Regions from separate parts of the Streptomyces sp. x-80 genome, predicted to be linked through region 1. Evidence: riboswitches for the same ligand, from Rfam matches in the RefSeq annotation. Region 1 holds a riboswitch; the other holds the start of a gene.
The links. Region 1 has a riboswitch for cobalamin ahead of ACLJWH_RS38465 (FecCD family ABC transporter permease). Riboswitches for the same ligand answer to the same signal wherever they lie in the genome.
Positions count from the first base shown of each region.

Region 2: linked by a shared signal. The riboswitch ahead of ACLJWH_RS33825 (ribonucleoside triphosphate reductase) and the one ahead of ACLJWH_RS38465 (FecCD family ABC transporter permease) in region 1 are both predicted to bind cobalamin.

Region 1 is NZ_JAJPWM010000032.1:13,745-17,488, reverse strand. Features, by position in the region: gene ACLJWH_RS38470 (ABC transporter ATP-binding protein) at 1-753, opposite strand, end outside; gene ACLJWH_RS38465 (FecCD family ABC transporter permease) at 753-1,856, opposite strand; cobalamin riboswitch at 1,952-2,078, opposite strand; gene ACLJWH_RS38460 (FABP family protein) at 2,129-2,692, opposite strand; gene ACLJWH_RS38455 (DsrE family protein) at 2,945-3,310, shown strand; gene ACLJWH_RS38450 (DUF3099 domain-containing protein) at 3,356-3,640, opposite strand.
Region 2 is NZ_JAJPWM010000022.1:29,599-33,342, reverse strand. Features, by position in the region: gene ACLJWH_RS33830 (anaerobic ribonucleoside-triphosphate reductase activating protein) at 1-272, opposite strand, end outside; gene ACLJWH_RS33825 (ribonucleoside triphosphate reductase) at 269-2,056, opposite strand; cobalamin riboswitch at 2,097-2,328, opposite strand; gene ACLJWH_RS33820 (CGNR zinc finger domain-containing protein) at 2,514-3,035, opposite strand; gene ACLJWH_RS33815 (MFS transporter) at 3,061-3,744, shown strand, end outside.

The DNA of each region.
Region 1 (3,744 bases):
GAACAGCAGCTGGACCGCGCCGGATTCGGGGTGCCGTACGCGGTGCGCGCGCACGCCGAAGACCTCGGCCAGCAGGTCCGGGGTGAGCACGTCGTGCGGCGCCCCGGCGGCGACGATCCGGCCGCCCGCGATGACGTACAGCTCGTCGCAGTGCACGGCGGCCAGGTTGAGGTCGTGCAGCGCGGTCAGCACCGTCAGCCGGCTGTCCCGTACCAGGGCCAGCACCTCCAGCTGCTGGGCGATGTCCAGGTGGTTGGTCGGCTCGTCGAGGACCAGCACCTTCGGTTCCTGGGCCAGTGCGCGGGCGATCAGCACCCGCTGCTTCTCCCCGCCGGACAGGCTCAGAAAGCCGCGTCCGGCCAGATGGTCCGCGCCGACCCGGGCCAGTGCGCGCGTACACACCTCGGTGTCGGCGGCGCTCGCCCGGCCCGAGCCGCGCTGATGCGGCAGCCGGCCCATCGCGACGACCTCGGCCACCGTGAAGTCGAACTCGGTGCTCGCCTCCTGGGGCAGCGCGGCCAGCAGCCGGGCGCCCTCCCGGGCGTCCATGGCGTGCAGATCCGTACCGTCCAGCCGTACCGTGCCGACGACCGGGCGCAGCGCGCGGTAGACGCAGCGCAGCAGGGTCGACTTGCCGCTGCCGTTCGGCCCGACGAGTCCGACGAGGCGGCCGCTCTCCGCCGTCAGGGCGATGTCGTGGACCAGCCGGTGGCCGGCCACCTCCACCGACAGGTCCGTGATGTCGATCCGCATCAGGCGCCGCCTCCGAAGGTGTAGCCGCGCCGCCGCATCAGCAGCACGAAACAGGGCACCCCGATGACGGCGGTGACCACGCCGACCGGCAGTTCCACGGGCGCCAGCACCACCCGCGAGAGCAGATCCACCCACACCAGCAGCACCGCGCCCAGCAGCGGCGCGACGGCCAGCACCCGCCGGTGGTCGGCGCCGACCAGCATCCGCGTCACATGCGGCACCATCAGGCCGACGAAGCCGATCGCACCGCTGACCGCGACCACGGCGCCGGTGACGGCGGCGGCGACCACGAACAGTTCGCGGCGCAGCCGCTCGGCGTCGATCCCGAGGGCGGCGGCCGTCTCGTCGCCCATGGCCAGCGCGTTGAGCCGGCCCGCGGAGAGCAGCAGATGGGCCAGTGCCGCCAGGACCGCGGCCGCGGCGATCGGCACCGAACCCCAGCCGGCCCCGCTCAGGCTGCCGAGCAGCCACATCATCGCCGAGCGGGCCGCCTCGCCGCGGTCGGCGGTGAACACCATCAGGGTGGTGATCGCGGAGAAGCCGTAGTACATCGCGGTGCCGGTCAGCACCAGCCGCAGCGGGGTGAGCCCGTGGGCGGTGCGGGCCGCCGCGTAGACCAGGGCCATCGCGAGCAGCGCGGAGACGAACGCGGACACCGACAGCGCCCAGACCCCGAGCGCGCCCAGCGCGCCGAAGAGCAGCACGGCGTTGGCGCCGACCGCGGCGCCGGAGGAGATGCCGAGCACGAAGGGATCGGCGAGCGCGTTGCGCACCAGCGCCTGGACGGCGACGCCGACGGCGGAGAGCCCGGCGCCGACGACGGCGGCCAGTACGGCCCGTGGGAAGCGCAGCTCCCACACGATGGTGTAGGTGGCGACCTCGTCGGGGCGGATGGTGCCGCCGGTCAGCCCGGCGCCCAGATAGCGCACCACCTGCGACCAGCTCACCCCGGCCGAGCCGAGGCCGATCCCGCACAGCAGGGAACCGAGCAGCACCACGGAGAGGGCGGCCACCAGCGGCGGTACGGGCAGGCGCCGCGGCGGTGGCGCCGGCCCGTCGTGCGGGGCCGGGGCGCGGGGCGCGGCCTGGGCGGTGGTCGCCACGGGGGGTGCCTTCCGTCGGACCGTGTCCGAACGGAGGAAGACACGGCCCGGCGCCCGTGGCGGCGGAGGCGTCCCCTCGCAGTCCACGGCGAGTTGTCTGGAGCTGGCGCCGCCACGGGTGATCGGGCTCACGGAAGGGTGTTCCGCTTACCGTTGCGGGTCAGCGCCGGACTCTCACCGGACTTCCCCCGCGGGGCGCGTATGAAGTTGTGCGGTGGTGCGGCACGGACCGGTCGCCGGGCGGGATGCGCCCGGCCGGTCCGCCGGACGGCCTACCGGAAGAAGGCGATCCCGTCGTCGGGCAGGTCCTTGAGGTCCTTGGCCCATTCGCTGGGGTCGACGACCTTCTTCAGATGCGCGGACATGTAGGGGCGCAGCGCCACCTCGGGGGTGGCCTTCTCACCGACCCACATCAGGTCGCCGTTGACATAGCCGTAGAGCCGCTTGCCGCCGCTGTACGGGCCGGCGGCCACGGTGCGCGCGACGGCGTCGGTGGCCAGGTCGATCTGCGGCTTCCGGTCGGCGAGCTCGCCGTACCAGATCTCCACCACGCCCTGGTCGCGGACCATCACGACCTCGACCTTGCGGTCCGCGCCGACCCGCCAGTAGCCGCTCTCGGTCTCCAGCGGGCGGACCTTCTTGCCCTCGCCGTCGAGCACCCAGCTGTGCGAGGTGTATTCGAGGAAGTCACGGCCGTCGTGGGTGAAGGTGACCTCCTGCCCGAAGTTGCACTTCTCGGCGCCCGGGAAGTCCGCGACGCCCGCGCCCTCCCAGTTGCCGAGGAGGAAGGCGAGCGGCACCAGGGCCGGGTTCAGGTCGGACGGGATCTCGATCATGAGCTCAGGCGATCTGTAGAGAGGGAGGAGGGGGTTCTCAGCGCTGGCCCTGGTACAGCTTCTTCCAGGTCAGACCCGCGAAGGCGACGACGCCGACGGCGACCAGGACGAGCAGGGTGGTGAAGACTGCCTCAAGCACGAGCGCGCTCCCAGGACGGAGTGAGGTGTTACGGGACCGGAAGCGAGTCTAGTCGGCGGTGCCACCGGCGGCACTGTGAGGTCCGTCCCCGGCGGCGGCCCTACTCTTGCCCCATGGCGAAGAAGCTCGTGATCAAGGTGACGGCGGGCGCCGACGCGCCCGAGCGGTGCTCGCAGGCGTTCACGGTGGCGGCCGTGGCGGTGGCCAGCGGTGTCGAGGTGTCGTTGTGGCTGACCGGGGAGTCGGTGTGGTTCGCGCTGCCGGGGCGGGCGGCCGAGTTCGAGCTGCCGCACGCGGCGCCCCTGCCGGAGCTGATCGACGGGATCCTCGCGGGCGGCGGTGCGATCACCGTCTGCACGCAGTGCGCCGCGCGCCGCGGTGTCGAGCAGCAGGACCTGATCGACGGGGCGGGTATCGCCGGGGCCCAGCTCTTCGTCAGCGAGATCATGCCGGAGGGCGTCCAGGCACTCGTGTACTGAGCGCCCGCGGGTACTGCGGCGCGCCCCGTCACCGGGGCGGCCGCTCTACTGCGAGTGCTTGTCGTCCTGTTCGTCGAGCTCGCGCCACCAGCGGTCGGACTCCGGGTCGCCGGACTCGTCCCACCAGCGCTCATCCGGCTCCCTGCGATTGCCGATGATCGCCGCGATGGGTGGGATGACCATGGCGACCACGCACATGCCCACCGCCGCCGGCACCGACCAGAGCCGGACCACGCTCCACGCCAGGACGAACAGCGTGATGCACACGGCCATCATGACGAAATACCTGCGATGACGCCGTTGCGCGGGCAGCCGACGGTGCGCGTACATAAGTCCACGGTAAGTCCGCGCGGGGCGGGAGAGAAGCCCGGACGGACGCCGGTGTGCGACCGGTTCCGGCGGGCCCGCCGGGCGGGGCCGCGCAGCGCGGAGGG
Region 2 (3,744 bases), on a different contig from region 1:
AGCGCGCGGACCTCGCGCAGGGCGGTCGCCAGGCCCGGCTGGAGCAGTGGCTCGCCGCCCGAGAAGACGACGCCGTCCAGCAGTCCGCGGCGCCGGGCGAGGTGGGCGGTGACCGTCCGCCAGGGCACCGGTGCCGCCGCGTGGACCGGCAGCAGCTCCGGGTTGTGGCAGTAGCCGCAGCGCCACGGGCAGCCCTGGCAGAAGACGGTGGTGACCAGCCGGCCCGGCCAGTCGCAGGTGGACAGCCGGGACCAGCCGCCGATCCGTATCACGCGCCGGTCCCGGCGGCCTCGCGGAAGGGCAGGCGTTCGGCGTGCTCGCCCTTCTTGCCGATGTTGAAGGAGGAGACGGGGCGGTGGTAGCCCATGACCCGGGTCCATACCTCGCACTCCGCGCCGCACTGCGGGCAGGTGGTGTGCTCGCCGGACAGGTAGCCGTGCCCGGGGCAGACGGAGAAGGCCGGGGTGACGGTGAGATAGGGGAGCGAGAAGCGTTCCAGCGACCGGCGTACGAGGCGCCGGCAGGCGTCGGCGGTGGAGATCCGCTCGGACATGTACAGGTGCAGCACGGTGCCGCCGGTGTACTTGCGCTGGAGTTCGTCCTGCATCTCCAGGGCCTGGAACGGGTCGTCGGTCCAGCCGACCGGCAGTTGGGAGGAGTTGGTGTAGTAGGGGCGTTCGGCCGTGCCCGCCTGCCGGATGCCGGGGAAGCGGCGGCGGTCCTCCTTGGCGAACCGGTAGGTGGCGCCTTCGGCGGGGGTGGCCTCCAGGTTGTAGAGGTGGCCGGTCTCCTCCTGGAACGTCACCATCCGGGCCCGTATGTGGTCCAGCAGCCGTACCGCCAGCGCATGGCCTTCGGGACTGGTGATGTCGTGGGCGTCCGCGGTGAAGTTGCGGATCATTTCGTTGATGCCGTTGACGCCGATGGTCGAGAAGTGGTTGCGCAGCGTGCCGAGGTAGCGCTTGGTGTACGGGTACAGACCGCCGTCGATCAGCTCCTGCACGGTGACGCGCTTGATTTCCAGGCTGTCCCGGGCGAGTTCCAGGAGCCGGTCGAGGGCGGCGAAGAGGGCGGCCTCGTCGCCGGCGTGCAGATGGCCGAGGCGTGCGCAGTTGACGGTGACCACACCGAGCGAACCGGTCTGTTCGGCGCTGCCGAAGAGTCCGTTGCCGCGTTTGAGCAGTTCGGTGAGGTCCAGCTGGAGGCGGCAGCACATCGAGCGGATCTGGTGCGGGGACAGCTCGGAGTTGATGAAGTTCTGGAAGTACGGCAGTCCGTACTTGGCGGTCATGGCGAACAGCCGCTCGGCGTTCTCGCTCTCCCAGGGGAAGTCCGGGGTGATGTTGTACGTGGGGATGGGGAAGGTGAAGACCCGTCCCGAGGCGTCGCCTTCGGTCATGACCTCGATGTACGCGCGGTTGATCAGGTCCATCTCCGCCTGGAGATCCCCGTAGGTGAAGGGCATCTCCGCGCCGCCGATGACGGGTACCTCCGCGCGCAGGTCGGCGGGGCAGGTCCAGTCGAAGGTGAGGTTGGTGAACGGCGTCTGGGTGCCCCAGCGGGCCGGTACGTTCAGGTTGTGCACCATTTCCTGGATGCACTGCCTGACCTGCTCGTACGTCATCGCGTCAAGGCGGACGTAGGGCGCCATGCAGGTGTCGAAGGAGCTGAACGCCTGGGCGCCGGCCCATTCGTTCTGCAACGTGCCCAGGAAGTTGACGAGCTGGCCCACGGCGGACGAGAAATGGCGCGGCGGGGCCGAGTCGATCTGGCCCGGCACCCCGCCCAGTCCCTCGGCGAGCAGGGTGCGCAGCGACCAGCCAGCGCAGTAGCCGGAGAGCATGTCGAGATCGTGGATGTGCAGCTCGCCGGTGCGGTGGGCGTGGCCGATGGCGGGCGGATAGACCTGGTCCAGCCAGTAGTTGGCGATGAGCTTGCCCGCCGTGTTGAGGATCAGGCCGCCCAGCGAATAGCCCTGATTGGCGTTGGCGTTGACGCGCCAGTCACGGCGCTCCAGGTATTCGGTCACGGTATCGACGGCGTCGACAGCGGTCACGTCAGCCCTCCCACGAGGCATCGGGAATCCGCCGCGCACGGATGTGTGCGGCGTGGCCGGCAGGTCTTCGGACTCGTGGTCGCGGACACCTGGGTGCCCTCCTACTGGCCGTCGCTTCCCGGGCCGCGTGCGACGGTGCGCACACCCAGTGCTCGATGACGGCGGTCGTTACCGCTCACCGCTGCGGGGCAGTCCCGGATTCCCACCGGGTTCCCTCTTGCCTCGGCGACGGCCCAGGGGGGCGTCGCCGAACCGGCAGCCGCAACACTACATCTGGTGCGAACAGCGACACGCCGACACCAGATGTTGGGTGACTTTGGTCCCGGGGTGGGGACTTTGGTCCCTCCCCGGGCGGGCCGGTGTCCGGTCGCGTGCCGGTCGCGTGCCGGGCCCGGTGGCGGTGTCCGGTGCCGGCGGGGTGTCGTGTCCGGTGCCGTATCCGGCGCCCCCGTTCGGGTCAGGCGGACCGCCGGGCGCGGTGGCGGCGTACCGCGTCGCGGTTGGCGCAGGCGGGTGAGCAGTACCGCTGCCGGCCGGCCCGGCTGAAGTCCGCGTAGGCGTGGCCGCATTCGGTCAGCGCGCAGCGGCCCAGCCGGTGCATGCCCAGACCGGTCAGATGCAGTGCGGTGCCGACCGAGGCCACCGCGCGCAGCAGTCCGGCCAGGCTCAGGTCGTCCTCGCGGTAGTGGAGGTGCCAGCCGCCGTCGGCGTGGTCGGTCAGCCGGGGGTGTGCGGCGGCATCCGACAGCAGGGCATTGAGCCGGGCAGCGCGGCGCTCGTCCGTGGTGGCGTCGACGACCTCGGCCCAGCGGCGGAGGAAGTCCCGCACCTCGGTCAGGTCCGCGTCCCGTACCGGGCGGTCCAGGACCATGCCCGCCGCGACGCAGCGCTCGGCCAGTTCCGCCGCGTCGGCCGGCGGTGTGTTGGTGAGCTCGACCACAAGGCGGACCGGGTCCTCCCCGTAAGGGTTCAGTTGCATAAGGCCATTACAGCAGGGTGGCTCCATGGATCACTCACCCCTGGCCGGCCGACGGTCCGGCTCCGCGGCGCAACCGGCGCCGGGGCGGCCCGCGACCCCGCCCGAACAGCCCTCGGTGTCCCCGGCGAAGCCCGCACCGGGCCGGTGGCTGCCGCTCGTCGCCACCTGTCTCGGCACGTTCCTGCTGCTCGTCCACGCGACGATCGTGACGGTGGCGCTGCCGCGCATGGCCGACGATCTGCACGCGGGGTTCGGCGCCCTGCAATGGATCGTCGACGTCTACACGCTGGCCCTGGCCGGTCTGCTGCTCGGCATGGGTTCCCTGGGGGACGCCTTCGGACGCAAGCGCCTGTACGTCCTCGGCCTCGCCGTTTTCACGCTCGCCACCCTCGGGTGCGGCCTGGCCCCGAACGCGCAGGTCCTCATCGCGGCCCGCGCCGTCCAAGGGGTCGCGGGCGCCGCGATGTTCGGCACCCTGCTGCCGCTGATCGGCCTCACCTACCACGGGCGCGACCGGGCGCGGGCGTTCGCCGTCTGGGGCGCGGTCGCCGGTGCGGCGGCCGGGGCCGGCAACGTCCTGGGCGGCATACTCACCCAGTTCCTGTCCTGGCCGTGGATCTTCTACGGAGCGGTACCGGTCTGCGCCGTCACCCTCGTACTGTCCGTCAAAGTGCTGGTGCGCGATGCCCGTACACCGGCCCGTATCGAC